4 regions of the Dickeya chrysanthemi NCPPB 402 genome follow, and region 4 is predicted to be linked to each of the others. Evidence: predicted binding sites of a transcription regulator. Region 4 holds the regulator's gene; each other region holds the start of a gene.
What was found. Region 4 encodes CRP, which controls carbon source genes, mostly activating them, when cyclic AMP is high. Its sites were predicted from a motif close to ATGTGANNNNNNTCACAT; they were not measured.
Positions count from the first base shown of each region.

Region 1: DCH402_RS06980 (beta-galactosidase) is a predicted target of CRP. The motif match lies at 1,286-1,303, and genes of this name have one in related genera.
Region 2: focA (formate transporter FocA) is a predicted target of CRP. The motif match lies at 2,498-2,515, and genes of this name have one in related genera.
Region 3: psiE (phosphate-starvation-inducible protein PsiE) is a predicted target of CRP. The motif match lies at 2,490-2,507, and genes of this name have one in related genera.

Region 1 covers NZ_CM001974.1:1,530,482-1,535,202, reverse strand. Annotated here, with positions in the region: gene cuyB (cysteate racemase) at 1-102, shown strand, start outside; gene DCH402_RS06985 (LacI family DNA-binding transcriptional regulator) at 190-1,263, shown strand; gene DCH402_RS06980 (beta-galactosidase) at 1,444-4,554, shown strand.
Region 2 covers NZ_CM001974.1:2,031,196-2,035,916, reverse strand. Annotated here, with positions in the region: gene serC (3-phosphoserine/phosphohydroxythreonine transaminase) at 1-57, opposite strand, end outside; gene ycaO (30S ribosomal protein S12 methylthiotransferase accessory factor YcaO) at 324-2,087, shown strand; gene focA (formate transporter FocA) at 2,575-3,432, shown strand; gene pflB (formate C-acetyltransferase) at 3,489-4,721, shown strand, end outside.
Region 3 covers NZ_CM001974.1:1,209,742-1,214,462, forward strand. Annotated here, with positions in the region: gene DCH402_RS05540 (DUF3750 domain-containing protein) at 1-429, shown strand, start outside; gene DCH402_RS05545 (VOC family protein) at 677-1,096, shown strand; TPP riboswitch at 1,167-1,263, shown strand; partial or broken gene DCH402_RS05550 (hydroxyethylthiazole kinase) at 1,299-1,598, shown strand; gene thiD (bifunctional hydroxymethylpyrimidine kinase/phosphomethylpyrimidine kinase) at 1,601-2,404, shown strand; gene psiE (phosphate-starvation-inducible protein PsiE) at 2,604-3,011, shown strand; gene trhP (prephenate-dependent tRNA uridine(34) hydroxylase TrhP) at 3,197-4,573, opposite strand.
Region 4 covers NZ_CM001974.1:348,633-353,353, reverse strand. Annotated here, with positions in the region: gene DCH402_RS01655 (phosphoribulokinase) at 1-375, shown strand, start outside; gene DCH402_RS01650 (OsmC family protein) at 441-848, opposite strand; gene crp (cAMP-activated global transcriptional regulator CRP) at 1,225-1,857, shown strand; gene DCH402_RS01640 (3-keto-L-gulonate-6-phosphate decarboxylase UlaD) at 1,957-2,601, opposite strand; gene DCH402_RS01635 (L-ribulose-5-phosphate 4-epimerase) at 2,732-3,424, opposite strand; gene DCH402_RS01630 (PTS sugar transporter subunit IIA) at 3,467-3,943, opposite strand; gene DCH402_RS01625 (PTS ascorbate-specific subunit IIBC) at 3,990-4,721, opposite strand, start outside.

The sequences.
Region 1 (4,721 bases), 1.2 Mb from region 4:
AGCGCGACCCCTGACATCTATCTGGATGCCACCGATGCGTTGATCAAAAAAACCATCGCCTGGTATTACCAGCAGGTGACGCACCCGCCGGTCGCCGCATAATTTTTCTCTGTTGACCGCAGTGTGGCCTCATCGGCATTTGTTATGATAACGCCTGGTGACAATGCAGGGGCTGATTAACAGAGCATCATGAAAGCGAAACCAGTAACGCTCAATGACGTGGCGGCTTACGCCGGTGTGTCTTACCAAACCGTCTCACGGGTGCTGAATCAGGCGCCTCATGTCTCTGCCCGCACCCGGGAAAAGGTGGAGCAGGCGATGGCCGCACTTCACTACATCCCCAACCGGGTCGCCCAGCAACTGGCGCGCCGTAGCGCCACCACCATCGGGCTGGCGACTATCGACCTGTCGCTACATGCGCCATCCCAGATTGCCGCCGCGATAAAAACCACCGCCAGCGAACTGGGGTTCAACGTGGTGATCTCGATGCTGCGCGCGGCAGATGGTAATGACATCCAGCGCGCGGTGAATGAGCTGCTATCGCAACGGGTCGACGGCGTGCTTATCAACGTGCCGCTGGAACAGGAGGAGGCAGAACATATCCACCAGTTATGCGCCGCCACGCCGGTGCTGTTTCTTGACACGCCCCCCACCGCCGACTTACCGAGCGTGCTCTTTGACCCGCAACAAGGCACAAAGCTGGCGATCGACCATCTGGTCGAGTTGGGGCACCGGCGGATCGCCCTGCTGACAGGCCCACAAAATTCCGTTTCCGCACGGTTACGTTACGAAGGCTGGCAGCAAGCGCTGGCAGCGCATTTGCTGATGCCCTGCGCAATTGCCGAAGGTGACTGGAGCGCCAGCTCGGGTTATCAGCAGGCACACCTGCTGCTGGCGAACTCGGTTCGTCCTACCGCCATTGCCGTCGCCAATGATCAAATGGCGCTCGGCGTCCTGCGGGCAATCCATGAATATGGGTTGCGCGTACCGGAACAAATCTCGGTGATCGGTTTCGACGATACCCGCGACAGTGCTTATTTCCAGCCGCCATTGACCACGATTCGTCAGGATTTCAGGCAACTGGGGCGGGAAAGCGTCAACCGGCTGCTGGACTGCCTGCAACACCCGCACACCCCCACCCCGCTGCGACTGAAAACGACGTTGATCCCTCGCCAGACTACCGCCGCCTGGCAGCCTTCCACGTTGTCGCCGCAGGATGTCGCGCAACAACTGATTACACTGGCAAGGCAGTTACAACGCTAACCCCTTCCTCCTGACGCCGGTTTTGTGATCGACACCACTTTCCGGCGTCTCTGCGCTTTACTCCCATCCGGCAAGCCGCGATCCTGACAGCAAATTGTGAGCGGATAACAATTTTTGTTTACCCGCTTGCCAGACAGCTCAGCCACTCACTCTTTCAGCCAATAAAGGAAAGCCTGCTTTATGTCTACTGCTTCCGCTTACGCTCCGCTATCCGGCCTCTCGCTGGCGGATATTCTGGCCAGACGCGATTGGGAAAACCCGGCTTGTCCCCATATCCGCCGGCTGGACGCGCATCCGCCGTTTTCCAGTTGGCGCGACCTCAACGCCGCACGCGACGACCAGCCTTCCGATCGACGCCAGATGCTGAATGGTGAATGGACCTTCAGCTATTTCTCACGTCCGGAGGCCGTACCGGAACAGTGGCTGACACAGGATCTGGCCGATGCGAACCCGCTCGCTGTGCCGTCCAACTGGCAGTTGGCGGGATACGATGCGCCTATTTACACCAATATCAAATACCCGATACCGGTCAATCCACCGTTCGTACCGCAAGACAATCCCACCGGTTGTTACTCGCTCACATTCTCAGTCAACGGTGACTGGCTGGCTCAGGGCCAGACTCGTATTGTGTTTGACGGCGTTAACTCCGCCTTCCATCTGTGGTGCAACGGGCAATGGGTCGGCTATTCCCAGGACAGCCGGCTACCGGCAGAGTTCGATCTGACGTCCTGCCTGCAACCGGGAGAAAACCGGCTGGCGGTGATGGTGCTGCGCTGGTCTGACGGCACCTATCTGGAAGATCAGGACATGTGGCGTATGAGCGGTATTTACCGCGACGTCTACCTGCTGCACAAACCAGCGGTACATCTGCGTGATGTACAACTCACCACCCCGCTACGACACAGCTATACCCAAGGTACGCTGTGCGTCACCGCGCTGGCCAACCTGCCGGAAGATCAGGCTCAGGCGTGGCAACTGGCGGTGCAATTGTGGCGCGGCGAGCAACTGGTGGGGGAACAGCGCGCCCCCTTCGGCACGCCGGCTATTGATGAACGCGGCGCTTATCACGACAGGGTGAGCCTGCAACTGGAGGTGTCGCAGCCCGCTTTATGGAGTGCGGAAGAGCCCAACCTGTATCGCGCAGTCGTGGCGCTGGAGTGCGACGGCACGCTGGTGGAAGCGGAAGCCTATGACGTCGGTTTCCGCGAGGTCGCCATCCGTAACGGCTTGTTGTTGCTCAACGGTCAACCGCTGCTGATTCGCGGCACTAACCGCCATGAACACCATCCGCAGTACGGTCAGGCGATTGATGAAGCGACCATGCGGCAGGACATTCTGCTGATGAAGCAGCATAACTTCAACGCGGTGCGCTGCTCCCACTATCCCAACCATCCGTTGTGGTATCGGCTGTGTGACCGCTACGGTCTGTACGTAGTGGACGAGGCCAACATCGAAACCCACGGTATGCAGCCGATGAGCCGCCTGTCGGACGACCCGCGCTGGCTACCGGCTTATGCCGAACGCGTCACCCGCATGGTGCAGCGGGATCGCAACCACCCCTGCATTATTATCTGGTCGCTGGGCAATGAGTCTGGCTACGGCCCTACCCACAGCGCGCTCTACCAGTGGGTAAAACAGCAGGATCCCACCCGACCGGTGCAGTACGAAGGCGGTGGCGCCAACACGCCCGCCACCGATATTTTGTGCCCGATGTATGCCCGTGTTGATCAGGACCAACCGTTCCCGGCGGTGCCGAAGTGGTCAATCAAAAAGTGGATTGGGCTACCGGGAGAACATCGCCCGCTGATTCTGTGCGAATATGCACACGCTATGGGTAACAGTTTCGGCGGGTTTGACCGTTACTGGCAGGCATTCCGTCAATATCCGCGCCTGCAAGGCGGTTTCGTCTGGGACTGGGTGGATCAGGCGCTGATACGTGAGCAGGATGGCAAAACGCACTGGGCCTACGGCGGCGACTTCGGTGATAAACCCAACGATCGTCAGTTCTGCCTCAACGGTCTGGTGTTCCCCGATCGCACGCCGCACCCGGCATTGTACGAAGCTCAGCGCGCCCAGCAGTTTTTCCAGTTCAACCACCATGAGAATGCCCCGCTGACGCTGACCATCACCAGCGAATACCTGTTCCGGCGTAGCGATAATGAGGAACTGCACTGGCGCATTATGCAGGATGATGTACAACTGGCATCAGGCCGTGTACCGCTCGATATTGCCCCTCAGGGTTGCCAGACCCTCACTCTGCTTGAGCAGTTGCCTGCGCCGCAACACCACGCCGACATGTGGTTGACGGTAGAGGTGATTCAGCCGAACGCGACCGACTGGTCGCCTGCCGGTCACCGCTGCGCCTGGGATCAATGGCAATTACCGATGCCGCTGGCACGCCCAACTCCACGCCGTGACGATGGCGAACGCCCGACGCTGAACCAGAATGACGACCAGTTCGAGGTTATCCACGGCCAGCAGCGCTGGGCGTTCAATCGCCATAACGGGTTGCTGACCCAGTGGTGGCGCGATGGGCAAGCGCAGTTACTCAGCCCGCTACAGGACAACCTGGCGCGCACGCCACTGGATAACGACATCGGCATCAGTGAAGTCGACCGTATTGACCCGAATGCCTGGGTAGAACGCTGGAAACTGGCCGGGCTGTATCGGTACGACACCGACTGTCGGCATATTCATGCCGATACCCTCAGCGACGGCGTGCTGATCACCACCGAACACATCGGTCATTATCAGCAACAGGTGCTGTTCATCAGCCGTAAACAGTGGCGCATTGACGCGCAAGGCGTGCTGACGGTAAGCGTGGAAGTGGACGTCGCGCGTCACCTGCCTTCACTGGCGCGCGTCGGCCTCAGTGTGCAACTGGCGGCGGTCACCCCACAGGTAAGCTGGCTGGGGCTGGGCCCGCACGAAAACTATCCTGACCGACGCCTTGCCGCGCTGCACGGTCGCTGGCAACAACCGCTGGAAGCGATGCACACGCCATACATTTTTCCATCGGAAAACGGCTTGCGCTGTCACACCCGGGAGCTGCGCTACGGCGACTGGCTTATCGAGGGCGATTTCCATTTCGGTATCGGCCGCTACAGCCGACAGCAACTGATGGATTGCACTCATCACCATCTATTGCAGCCGGAACCGGGCACCTGGCTCAATCTGGACGGCTTCCACATGGGCATCGGCGGTGACGATTCCTGGAGCCCCAGCGTTGCGCCGGACTTCCAGCTAACCGCCCCTCACTACCGTTACCAATTGCAACTGCAGTTACGATAATCCCCTGCGGACTGGCTGCATCATCTTGTTGCCAGTCCGCTATTTTTCCACCGCAACTCCATGCAAACGCCGCGCAATCACGGCAATCCTGCGAAAAAAACAACACATTGCGCATTCCCTCGCCAAACGCATCAAAAATGTGGTTTACACCTTTGACATGCACAACA
Region 2 (4,721 bases), 1.7 Mb from region 4:
CAACACTTCCACCGGTAACATGGCCGGACCCGCACTAAAATTAAAAACCTGAGTCATTTCCCCTCACCACATATTCAATAGCGACCTGTCTGTGTCGCATCAGTTTACCCTGCTATCGGTTTTATCACTCGTCTTTCATACCTGCAACGCTTATTACCCTGCCGCCTGAAAAGTTGCGCACTCGTCCGCCTGTTATTGTGTCTGTCAACATATCGGTTACAACATGGTCTGGAGGCGCCGCGCAATATGCAACATGCGGGATAGAGTCGATACACAAAACCACGTATGATGCAGCCTCCTCATAACATATTCAGGTTCGAACCATGACCCAAACGTTTATCCCAGGCAAAGACGCCGCCCTGGAAGATTCCATCGCCCGTTTTCAACAACAGCTCCTCGACCTGGGGTTCAACATCGAAGAAGCATCCTGGCTGAACCCGGTGCCCAATGTCTGGTCGGTACATATCCGCGACCGCGACTGTGCGCTGTGTTTCACCAATGGTAAAGGCGCGACCCGAAAAGCGGCGCTGGCTTCCGCGTTGGGTGAATACTTCGAACGTCTGTCCACCAACTATTTTTTCGCCGATTTCTATCTGGGTCGGCAGATTGCCGAAGGCGAATTCGTTCATTATCCTGATGAGAAGTGGTTCCCGCTTCCTGAGGACGACAGCCTGCCGGAAGGCATTCTTGACGCCCGTCTGCACGCCTTCTATGACCCGGACCAACAGCTTGTCGCCAGTGATCTCGTCGATCTGCAGTCCGGCAATCACAGCCGGGGCATCTGCGCGTTGCCGTTTACCCGCCAGTCTGATCAGCAAACGATCTATATTCCGATGAATATCATCGGAAATTTGTACGTGTCTAACGGCATGTCTGCGGGGAATACCCGCAATGAAGCCCGCGTGCAAGGGCTGTCGGAAGTATTTGAACGCTATGTGAAGAACCGGATTATCGCCGAAGCCATCAGCCTGCCAGCAATTCCGGCGGAGGTTCTGTCACGCTATCCCGGTGTGGTGGAAGCCATCGCCACGCTGGAACAGGAAGGCTTCCCGATCTTCGCCTATGACGCATCGCTGGGCGGCCAGTATCCGGTGATCTGCGTCGTACTGTTCAACCCGGCCAATGGTACCTGTTTTGCATCGTTTGGCGCACACCCGGATTTCGGTGTAGCGTTGGAGCGTACCGTCACCGAATTGCTTCAGGGCCGGGGACTGAAAGATCTGGACGTGTTCACACCGCCGACGTTCGACAATGAAGAAGTGGCCGAACACACCAATCTGGAAACCCATTTTATCGACTCCAGCGGCTTGATTTCCTGGGATCTGTTTAAAACACAGCCAGATTATACCTTCGTCGACTGGGATTTCAGCGGTACCACGGAGCAGGAATTCGCAACACTGATGGCCATCTTCAATAAAGAAGATAAAGAAGTGTATATCGCGGATTACGAGCATCTGTCGGTATACGCCTGCCGCATTCTGGTGCCAGGCATGTCGGACATCTATCCGGCAGAAGACCTGTTACTGGCGAACAACAGCATGGGAGCACATCTGCGCGAAACGCTGCTGTCCTTACCGGACAGCCAATGGGAAAAGGCGGATTATCTGGCGTTGCTGCAACAGTTGGATGATGAGGGTCTGGATGATTTTACGCGTGTCCGCGAGCTGCTGGGTATCGCCACCGGTAAAGATAACGGATGGTTTACGTTACGCATTGGCGAACTGAAATCCATGCTGGCATTGGCTGGTGGCGATCTGGAGCAAGCGTTGAGCTGGGCTGAATGGTCACTGGATTTCAACCAATCCGTCTTTGCACCGGAACGCCGTAATTATTACCGTTGCCTGCAAACATTACTGCAACTGGCACTGGAGCCTGAGCGCGACCCGGCTCAGTACTACGATGCTTTCGTACGCATGTACGGCCAGGATGCCGTGGATGCTGCGAGCGCCGCTATCGCCGGTGAACAGTGCTTCTACGGCCTGTTTGCAGTAGATGCTGATCTGAAGGCTCTGCCGGCCCATCAGTCTCTGCTGGCGGCTTATGAAAAATTGCAACGCGCTAAACGCGCACATTGGCAAACGAAATAAGCCTTGCTCCACTTGACCGGATGGCGCAACGCGCCATCCGGTATACTGCCTCGCATGAATACCACTATAATTTTTATTTTTATGCTGCCTCGGCCCAATCCGGCAGCGTAGTGTTGCCCAAAACCCATCGTATTCCTTTATTTTTGTATGGATATATTAAGTCGAGACGGGATATTTATTTTTATAAATGCATTATTGTTATCGGATGGTAAAAAATAAATTAAACACCATAAATTTGAGGCATGAAATGACTACAAAGTCTTATTTTTTTTAACGTCAAATACGTTAATTTTTCCTCCCAATTCAACTGTTTTTATAATTTTTAAAAAATATTTTTTAAATAAAAATCAGTATGTTAATAGTTAAAATAGCTATAGAATGGCTCCTGATCAGCCTAATAAATTCCTGTGGTATGATCCACGTCAAATTATGGCGAATAACCCTTTGTTAGTATCTCACCGTAGATAAATTTTAAGAGAGAGTTAGTGTGAAAGCTGACAACCCCTTCACCCTGTTATTACCATCGGCAATGGCGAAAGTCGCTGAAGATGCCGGCGTTTATAAAGCAACAAAACAACCGCTTACTGCATTTTTTCTGGCAATTACTGCCGGTGTGTTTATATCCATTGCGTTCGTTTTCTATATCACGGCTACCACCGGATCTTCATCCATGCCGTATGGTATGGCTAAACTGATAGGGGGTATCTGTTTCTCCATGGGGTTGATGCTGGTCGTCGTCTGTGGCGCGGATTTGTTCACGTCTACCGTACTGACCGTCATTGCCAAAGCCAGCGGGCGCATTACCTGGAAACAACTGTGGTTAAACTGGCTCAACGTTTATTTAGGCAATTTGATTGGCGCGTTATTTTTCGTCGCACTCATCTGGTTTTCCGGTGAGCACATGGTGGCGAATGGCGCCTGGGGCCTGAATGTGTTGCAGACGGCTAATCACAAGCTGGAGCATACTTTTGTCGAGGCTTTATGCCTTGGGATACTGGCAAACCTGATGGTCTGTCTGGCTGTCTGGATGAGTTATTCCGGCCGTACGCTGACTGACAAAATGCTGGCCATGATTCTGCCTGTCGCTATGTTCGTCGCCAGCGGCTTCGAACACAGTATCGCCAACATGTTCATGATCCCGATGGGGATTGTAGTTAAGAATTTTGCTCCAGAGACATTCTGGCACGCCATCAGCATGACGCCGAGCCAGTTTGAGCACTTAACCATCAGCAATTTTATTGTCGACAACCTGATCCCCGTCACGCTCGGCAACATCATTGGTGGTGGACTGCTGGTAGGGTTAACTTACTGGGTCATTTATTTGCGCGGTGGAGATCAGCACTAAGCTGCTGTCGGCCGCAACGTCGGGTTATAAAAATCCAAATCAAAGGTAGGTGTAATATGACCGAACTTAATCAGAAACTCGCCCAGGCTTGGGAAGGTTTTAGCAAAGGCGAATGGCAGAATGGCGTCAACGTGCGTGACTTCATTCAGAAAAACTACACGCCGTATGAAGGTGACGAAACCTTCCTGGCCGGTGCTACTCAGGCAACCAGTTCCCTGTGGGACAAGGTGATGGAAGGCATCAAACAGGAAAACCGCACCCATGCACCGGTTGATTTCGATACCGACGTTGCCGCCACCATCACTTCCCACGATGCCGGTTACATCAGCAAAGGCTTGGAAAAAATCGTCGGTCTGCAGACTGATGCCCCGCTGAAACGTGCAATCATCCCGTTCGGCGGTATCAAAATGGTCGAAGGTTCCTGCGAAGTTTACGGCCGTAAACTAGATCCGCAGCTGAAAAAAATCTTCACCGACTACCGTAAAACCCACAACCAGGGCGTGTTCGATGTTTATACTCCGGACATCCTGCGTTGCCGTAAATCCGGCGTGCTGACCGGCCTGCCTGACGCGTACGGTCGTGGTCGTATCATCGGTGACTACCGCCGTGTCGCTCTGTACGGTATCGACTACCTGATGGCGGACAAATTCGCCCAGTTCACTTCCCTGCAATCCAAACTGGAAAACGGTGAAGACCTGGAAGCGACTATCCGTCTGCGCGAAGAAATTGCTGATCAGCACCGCGCACTGGGTCAAATTAAAGAAATGGCGGCCAAATACGGTTGCGACATTTCCGGCCCGGCAACAACCGCTCAGGAAGCCGTGCAGTGGACTTACTTCGGTTATCTGGCTGCCGTTAAATCTCAGAATGGTGCGGCGATGTCCTTTGGTCGCGTATCCACATTCCTGGATGTCTACATCGAGCGCGATCTGAAAGCAGGTAAAATCACCGAACAGGACGCCCAGGAACTGGTCGACCACCTGGTGATGAAACTGCGCATGGTACGTTTCCTGCGTACCCCGGAATACGATGAACTGTTCTCCGGCGACCCGATCTGGGCAACCGAATCACTGGCCGGTATGGGTATCGACGGCCGTACGCTGGTTACCAAAAACAGCTTCCGTTTCCTGAACACCCTGTACACCATGGGGCCGTCTCCGGAACCGAACATGACCATTCTGTGGTCTGAAAAACTGCCGCTGAACTTCAAAAAATTCGCTGCTAAAGTGTCTATCGACACTTCTTCTCTGCAGTACGAGAACGATGACCTGATGCGTCCGGACTTCAAC
Region 3 (4,721 bases), 860 kb from region 4:
TGGTTCGGCTCAACGCCGCGGTTATTGGTTGAACATCGCGGGGCGAGTGCCGCCGCCATGATCCCGAAAATAGAAGCGGCGATCAGCCGCTACCCCTGGCCGCACACCTATCACGCCTGGCCCGGCCCGAATAGCAATACCTTTATGGCGCATATCGGCCGGGAAGTGCCGGAATTGAAACTGGACCTGCCGGCGAATGCCATCGGTAAGGATTTTCGCTCGTTAACCCACCCGGTGGGATTGCCGCCGTCGGGAAGAGGTGTACAGGTTTCACTGCTCGGTGTGCTGGGCCTGACGCTGGGAGTGGAAGAGGGCGTTGAAGTCAACATTCTGGGGGCGAACCTGGGGCTGGATTTCAACCCGCCTGCGCTGCGTTTGCCGTTTATCGGCCGCCTGGGCTATGACAATACGACAACGCATGAAGGATAAACGCTGACGCAGCCACGTCTGGGTGGGTTGCCGTCCACTGGCAAAACGCAGCGGGGGGCTGTGATGGTGATTTCACAGTGGTAGTGATTTGATAAAAAATCACTTTTAATGAATAAATAGGCATTATCTTATAGATCTGGATCATCTTTTCCCGCCGCCAACGCGATTATGTTGGTCATTCCACTGCGCGAACGTGATGCGAACCGGAGTGGAAAACCACAGAATTCAATCGCCAGAAGGAGGGAACATGCTGGATCATTTGAGTATTCCGGTGTCTGATCTGAGTCGCAGTCGGCGGTTTTATGAGCAGGCGTTAAAGCCATTAGGGTTCGAACAGGTTAAGGACATGAAATTCGCCGTGAGCTTCGGCGTATTGATGGGATACGGCCTGTCTTCCGATCCGGGCGGCGAATTCTGGATTTTTCAGGGTGAGGTGCCATCGCACCCACCGGCGCATTTTGCTTTCAGCGCCGAATCGAGAGCGGAAGTGGATGCGTTTTTTGCTGCGGCGGTAGCGGCGGGCGGGGTGGATAACGGCCAGCCCGGCGTGCGTACTCAATATCACCCTGATTACTATGCCGCCTTTGTCCGTGATCCGGATGGCTACAATATCGAAGCGGTGTTTCACCGGGCGCCGTCGCTGGCCGGTAATCGTTTATGCGCTTAAATGCAACCTGATGGAGCGGAGAGCGTTTTTCTAACATTGACCTTTTGGGTGAATACTCCCAATAATGGTGTTCGTTGACTCGGGGTGCCCTTCTGCGTGAAGGCTGAGAAAAACCCGTATTACCTGATCTGGATAATGCCAGCGTAGGGAAGTCACGGTATCCCACCGGTACCGCCTTCTTTTCACGCCGGTTGGGAGGTTTATGAACACTCGACCTGTACTTTTCCCTGCCGCGTCCGTCGCGGATTCCCTTGACGCTTTCCGTTTGCGCGCACCGCTGGTGCACTGCCTGACCAATGAGGGGGTGCAGAGGTTTACCGCCAATGTGCTGTTGGCGCTGGGCGCCTCGCCTGCCATGGTGGTCGATGCCGGTGAAGCGGCGCAGTTCAGCGCGCTGGCTGACGGGCTACTGATTAATCTGGGTATGCTTGAAACCGACCGTGCGCAGGCGATGCGCGCGGCGGCGGCAAGCGCCATTGAGGCCGGTACGTCGTGGGTGCTGATATGAAACGCATCAACGCGCTAACCATTGCCGGCACCGACCCGAGCGGTGGTGCCGGTATTCAGGCTGACCTGAAAACCTTCTCGGCACTGGGAGCATACGGCACCAGTGTGATTACCGCGCTGGTGGCACAAAATACCCGCGGCGTGCAGTCGGTCTACCGCATTGAACCGGCGTTTGTCGGTGCCCAACTGGATTCTGTACTGAGCGATGTTCGCATTGACAGCGCGAAAATCGGCATGCTGGCACAGACGGATATTGTGGAAATGGTAGCAGACCGGCTGTTGCGTTACCCGGTGCCTTATGTGGTGCTGGATACGGTGATGCTGGCGAAAAGCGGTGATCCGCTACTGGCGCCGGAGGCAGTGGACGCGGTGCGCCGGTTGCTGTTGCCGCGGGTGTCGTTGATCACCCCCAACCTGCCGGAGGCCGCGGCGCTGTTGCAGTGTGCATTGGCGGCCGACGAGTCGGAAATGCGGCGGCAGGGGGAACGGTTGTTGGCGATGGGGTGCCGGGCGGTGCTGATGAAAGGCGGCCACCTGAGTGACCAGGAAAGTCCTGACTGGTTGTTCATGCCGGATGCGGAGGCGGTGCGGTTAAGCGCGCCGCGCATCAACACCCGGCATACGCATGGCACCGGTTGCACGCTGTCGGCAGCGCTGGCGGCGTTACGCCCGCGTTATGACAACTGGCCGGATACCCTGTCCGCCGCGCGGGCCTATCTGCAAGGGGCGCTGGAACAGGCGGATTCGCTGGAAGTCGGCCACGGTATCGGCCCGGTACACCATTTTCACCGCTGGTGGTGACGATGGCAGCCTGATCAAAGCGATAAGAAAATCAGATAAATAGTAAAAAATATTGCATAGACAGCCCGTTCATGACCCGGTAATTTTGTGATCTGCGTCAGATTATTGCCTGTGTGGCAGGGTTAACGCTTACCGGATTTTAGGAGATTTTTTTCTGAGTCGTATTTTTTCTCTGAATCATATTGTTGGGGAGATGCTCATGGCGGGTTCAGCGCGTGCGGTCATGATTGCCAAGGGGTTACAGACTATACTCAATTTCGGCCTGTTGATGCTGGCGGTGATTCTGGTGATTTTTCTGGGCAAGGAAACCTGGCATTTGGCGACGGTGCTGCTGGTCAGCAATGAAAAAGAATCGTCGTATATGCTGATCGAAAGCCTGGTGATTTACTTTCTCTATTTTGAATTTCTGGCGCTGATCGTGAAGTATTTTCTGTCCGGTTATCACTTCCCGCTGCGCTATTTTATCTACATCGGTATTACCGCCATCGTGCGGCTGATTATTGTCGATCATAAAAACCCGGCGGATACCTTCACCTATGCCGGGGCGATCCTGATTCTGGTGATCACGCTCTATCTGGTGAATAGCCCACGCCTGAAGCGGGAATAACCCGAAAAGAAAAAGCCAGCTCAAGGGAGATTGAGCTGGCCAAGGAGGTGGTTCCTAGTAGCATTACTACGCTTATTTTTCGTTTTCTATTTTCTCAGCGCTGCAATAATAACCAGTTAGCGATGCCATTGATGTGATCTGATTCTAAAAAAAGTCACAATTGGCACGATGTTGTCACCTTTTTGTTATTTTGCATGTGGATTACGGGTGTTGGTCCCCGGAAGATTACGCAGCAATAACGCGTATTCCAGTGCAACGTCATCCGGCACCGGCAGATACACGGTATGGCCGTCGCCCGGCGCGACATCGACAGCCTGACCTTTTTTGTTGAGCAGGGTATCGATAGTGAACCGGATGTTGCCGCCCGGCGTCATCATTTCCACGCTGTCGCCGCGGGAAAACTTGTTCTTGACCGCCACTTCCGCCAGTCCGTCGCGGCGCTCGCCGGTAAATTCCCCGACAAACTGTTGCTGGTCCGATACCGAGTAACCGTAGTCGTAATTCTGGTAATCCTCGTGGACGTGGCGACGCAGGAAACCCTCGGTATAGCCGCGGTGCGCCAGGCCTTCCAACGTTTGCAGCAGCGTCGGGTCGAACGGTTTGCCGGCGGCGGCATCGTCGATGGCGCGGCGATACACCTGCGCGGTGCGGGCACAGTAGTAGAACGACTTGGTGCGGCCTTCGATTTTCAGCGAGGCAACCTGCATGTTAGTCAGACGTTCCACGTGCTGAATGGCGCGCAGGTCGCGTGAGTTCATGATGTAGGTGCCGTGCTCGTCCTCAAACGCGCTCATGTATTCGCCCGGGCGCTGCTTCTCTTCCAGCATGAAGACCTTGTCGGTAGGCGCGCCGATGCCCAGCGTCGGTTCCGGCCGGGTGTCGTCGAGTTGTGTGACCGCAATCGGTTCATGGATGTGCACGATGTTACCCACCGTGTCTTCTTTGCCTTCCTGCACGTTGTATTCCCAGCGGCAGGCATTGGTGCAGGTGCCCTGATTCGGGTCACGCTTATTGATATAGCCCGACAGCAGGCAGCGGCCGGAATAGGCCATGCACAGTGCGCCGTGGACGAACACTTCCAGCTCCATGTCCGGCACCTGGGTGCGGATTTCCTCAATTTCTTCCAGCGACAGCTCGCGCGACAGAATCACCCGGCTCAGCCCCATCTGTTGCCAGAATTTCACCGTCGCCCAGTTTACTGCATTAGCCTGTACCGACAGGTGGATGGGCATCTGCGGGAAGTTTTCCCGCACCAGCATGATCAACCCCGGGTCGGACATGATCAGCGCGTCCGGGTTCATCTCGACCACCGGTTGCAGGTCGCGCAGGAAGGTTTTCAGTTTGGCGTTATGCGGCGCAATGTTCACCACCACGTAAAATTTCTTGCCCAGCGCATGGGCTTCATTGATGGCTTGCGCCAGCGTCTGGTGGTTGAATTCGTTATTACGCACACGCAGGCTGTAGCGAGGCTGGCCGGCATAAATTGCGTCAGCGCCATAAGCAAAGGCGTAACGCATATTTTTTAGCGTACCGGCCGGAGAGAGTAATTCCGGTTTGAACATGGTGTTTTCTCGAGTCTGATCACAGGTCAGGCTGTTCCCGGTTGGGAACAGTAAAGGCGGCAGATTCTAACGCCAACGGCAGGAAAAATCAGTAGTCGGCTTACAGAAAGTGCGACTATTGGAAACCGGGTCTGTGGCGGCCGGGTCT
Region 4 (4,721 bases):
GTGCGCGATATCAACGAGCGCGGTCACTCCCGCGAGGCGGTGATGGATTCCGTCGTGCGCTCAATGGAAGATTACATCACCTACATCACGCCGCAGTTTTCCCGTACCCACATCAACTTCCAGCGCGTGCCGACGGTAGACACCTCTAATCCGTTCGCCGCCAAAGCCATTCCCTCGATGGACGAAAGTTTCGTGGTGATCCACTTTCAGGGTCTGGACCATATTGATTACCCTTACCTGCTGGCGATGTTGCAAGGCTCATTCATTTCCCACATCAATACGCTGGTGGTGCCGGGCGGCAAAATGGGGCTGGCGATGGAGTTAATCATGATGCCGCTGGTGCAGCGGTTGATCGAAGGCAATAAAATTGATTAATAGCCGACGGTAGCGGCTTTGCAGGATGCGGCGGCAACAGGAGCAAACCGCCGTAGTCAGACGCATTAGTCCAGCGCGATCACTTCATGGCTGTGGGTCACGTTAACCGCTTTTTCCAGCATCAGCGCCACCGAGCAGTACTTTTCCGCCGACAGCGATACCGCGCGCTCCACGGCTTTATCGCTCAACCCTTTGCCGGTCACAATAAAATGCAGGTTAATGGCGGTGAACAGGCGCGGCGCCTCTTCACGGCGTTCCGACGTCAGGCGAACCTCGCAATCCACCACATCGTGACGGCCTTTTTGCAGAATAGACACCACATCGATGGCGCTGCATCCGCCTGCTGCCATCAGCACCATTTCCATCGGGCTGGGCGCTTTGTCGCCGGCGTTGCCGTCCATCAGCAGTTGATGCCCGGACGCGGATTCACCCAGAAACGTCAACCCTTCAACCCATTTCACCCGAGCCTGCATAAATTTGTCCTCAATCAATTATTTTTGAAATTTTGCACCGCTTATGTACAAAAAAGCCTGATAATCAGAGCTTAATCATGCTGAAGCGAGACAACACGAGACACTACACTCAACCTGTGTTACAAACAAAAGCGTAACCGCGTGTGTTGAGTCTTCGTCAGGCCCGCCACCGGCTTACTGGCGTCATCCGATATGCGCTGAATGATTCAGACCAACGCATCCGCAATCTGAATATGACGTGTATAGACAGCCTCAGTATATTCCCTGACGTCATTCCGCCAGAACGGAATTGAATTATAACTATGTTATCACGCCGTACAGGGAACTCTGAGCCCTGTGATTTGCGCAGTGAATTACAAACAGAGGATAACAGCGAATGGTTCTCGGCAAACCGCAAACAGACCCGACTCTCGAATGGTTCCTTTCTCATTGCCACATTCACAAGTACCCATCGAAGAGCACCCTTATTCATCAGGGTGAAAAAGCAGAGACGCTTTACTACATCGTGAAAGGCTCGGTTGCCGTGCTAATCAAGGATGAAGAAGGCAAGGAAATGATTCTGTCTTATCTGAATCAGGGCGATTTTATTGGCGAACTTGGCTTATTTGAAGATGGGCAGGAACGCAGTGCGTGGGTGCGGGCGAAAACCGCCTGTGAAGTCGCTGAGATTTCCTATAAGAAATTCCGCCAGCTAATTCAAGTCAACCCGGATATTCTGATGCGGTTGTCATCGCAGATGGCGCGTCGCCTGCAAGTTACATCGCAGAAAGTCGGTAATCTGGCGTTCCTCGACGTAACCGGTCGTATCGCGCAGACCTTGCTGAACCTGGCTAAACAGCCGGATGCCATGACGCACCCGGACGGTATGCAAATCAAGATCACTCGTCAGGAAATCGGCCAGATCGTCGGCTGTTCCCGCGAAACCGTCGGCCGTATCCTGAAGATGCTGGAAGATCAAAACCTGATCTCCGCCCACGGTAAAACCATCGTGGTGTACGGTACGCGCTGATCCCCATCCCTCATCCGACAGGGCGGCCATCTGGCCGCCCTCCTTGTTTCAGACCGTTGTACCATCCTAACGCACCTGTCTGGCATCCACGTTCGCGTCTTACCAGTACTTGTTGATCTCGGTACGCAACGCCTCTGCGGTGGCTTTGCCGCTCTCAGACGCGAGGGCGCGACCGGCGATAAACGCCTTGGCGCTGATGCCGTCAAACAGGTGGATATCCTCCGGCACGATGCCGCCGGTAATCGACAGCTCAAGCCCCAGCTCAGACAGCGCACGCATTCTGCCAAGATCGGCGGAAGTCCAATTGACGCCGGCCAGCTCCGCATCGCGGGAACGGTGGTAAATGGCCTGGGTAATCCCCATCGCAACCCACTGTCTGGCGTCATCCAGATTCCAGTTGCCGTACAGTTCAATCTGGATCTCCCCGCCGAATTCATCAGCCACTTTCTTACAGGCGGCGATAGTGGCCACGTGCGCGGCGGCGGACACCGTGATCCAGTTAGCACCGGCGGAAAACGCCATGCGCGCCAAAATTGCGCCGCCGTCGGTGGTTTTCATGTCGCAAACGATAATGTGGTTCGGATGACGCTCACGCAGGGTACGCACCGCCGCCATCCCTTCGGCAAAAGCCAGAATCGTCCCGACTTCGATAATATCGACAAAGCCGCCGACACGTTCGGCAATCTCTACAGCGGTACTCAAATCCGTCGAATCAAGGGCAATTTGCAGCATAGGTTTGGTCATAATGCGATTTCCTTTCCAATCGTGAAAATATCGGGATCTCTGACTTGAGGGCGAGCGCAGCCCGTGGCCGATTGCCACTGTTTATTTCAAGCCGTTATTGCAATGACATCATGTTACGTGTGCGGGCTATTCAGCGCTGGCCGTAATAGGCATTGGCACCGTGTTTCCTGAAATAGTGTTTATCAGAAAGCGCCTGATCAATATGAATGTCCGCATTAAGCAGCCGGGTCGAAAACGCCATGGCGGCGACTTCTTCAAGCACCAGTGCATTATGCACCGCATCCAGCGCATTTTTCCCCCAACAGAACGGCGCATGGCCGGTAATCACCGCGCCGGGCACCGCCAGCGGGTCAAGACCGCGGCGCTGAAATTCTTCCACGATCACCAGGCCGGTATTTTTTTCATAATCATCGGCTATCTCGCCCTCGCTCAACGGGCGGGTACAGGGAATATCACCGTAGAAATAATCGGCATGGGTGGTGCCGAGCGCCGGAATATCCCGACCGGCCTGTGCCCAGATGGTGCCGTGGCGCGAATGGGTGTGCACAATACCGCCGATATTGCCGAACGCGCTGTAAAGTGCCAGATGGGTGGCAGTATCGCTGGAGGGATTAAGGTGCCCTTCCACCACTCGCCCATTCATATCCACCACCACGATATCGTCGATGGTCATCTGCTCGTAGGAAACCCCCGAGGGTTTGATGGCGATAACCCCCAGCTCGCGGTCAATCTGCGACACATTGCCCCAGGTCAGCGTCACTAAACCGTGACGCGGCAGCAGCAGGTTGGCGTCCAGTACGATAGCTTTCAGTTGCTGATACATCGTTGTTTCTCCTGCGCCCCTTACAGAGCGCCTTGTTACCGCTTATGCCGTTTGGGCCAGCGCCTTATCGATGACGCTGAACACCTCTTCCCGGCTGGTGCAAGCCCGCAGCTTGTCGAGGTTGATTCCGCTGTCGCTGTGCTCGTCTTCAAGTACCTGAGTCACTTCCATCAGCCCTTCCATATGCTCATCGGAGGTACTGCCCGCCAGCGTGATCAGCACATCCACCGGCTCGTCTTCTCCCTCGAATTTAACCGGTGCGGTGAGCGTCACCAGCGCAAACGCCGTACGGTTGACGCCGTTTTCCGGCCGCGCATGGGGCATGGCGAATTGCGGAGCGATCACGATATAAGGCCCCATTTTCTCGATACTGCTGATAATCGCTTCGTGATAGCGGGGCTCGACGGCGCCGGACGCAATCAGCATATCGGTGCCAAGCTTGATGGCCTCGCGCCAGTCCGCCGCACTGGCGTGAAGCAGCACGGAGTCATTGTCGATTAACGATTGTTTGAATTTCATATGCGTCTCCTTGCCTGTCCCCTCGCAGAGGGGAAGGCGTGATTGGTTAACCGGCAAAATTTTTCTTGATAAGCCCCAGCAACTCGTCGCCAAACGACTGCGGATTAAGCATGTTTTGTACTCCCAATACGAACTTACCTTCACCGGGGTGCATTTCTCCGGCCAGATGTTTGGACGAGACGATGATGTCGGTGGTCGAGAGTTTGGATTTGTAATCTGCCACGGCGCAGGAGTCCATGATGTGCGGTACTCCCCGTTGTTCGAGAAACTTGCCGATCTTCATTTTCATCATCATGGAAGAGCCCTGCCCGTTGCCGCACACGGCCAGAATGCGCACGGCGCGTCCGTCGGCCGGCATGGCCGGTTGTGATTCGACCGGCTCGGCATCAGCAGCGGCGGCGGCGGCAGGTTGTGCGCGGTCTTCTTCCTGACGCAGGGTGCGTGACGCGAAGTACATATAAACGCCGGCGCCGGCCAGCAACACAAAGAAGAACAGGGATGAGAACGACAGCCCCTGCATAATGGCCGGGAACACCAACGCCCAGTCCGCCATACCCATCCAGCCGTTAAAACTGGTGCCGTTATGGGTAAACAACTGAATCGCCCAGGCGGAACCCAATACTTCAATGATCCCCATAACGAAACAGATCTTCATTACCGCCCGCCAGCCGCCGAAGTGGTTGGCAAATACCCCGATGGTGGCGTTAGAGAAGAACATCGGAATAAAGCCGGGGATGATCATGATGGATGCGTTAAACAACAGCAGGCCGATCACCGC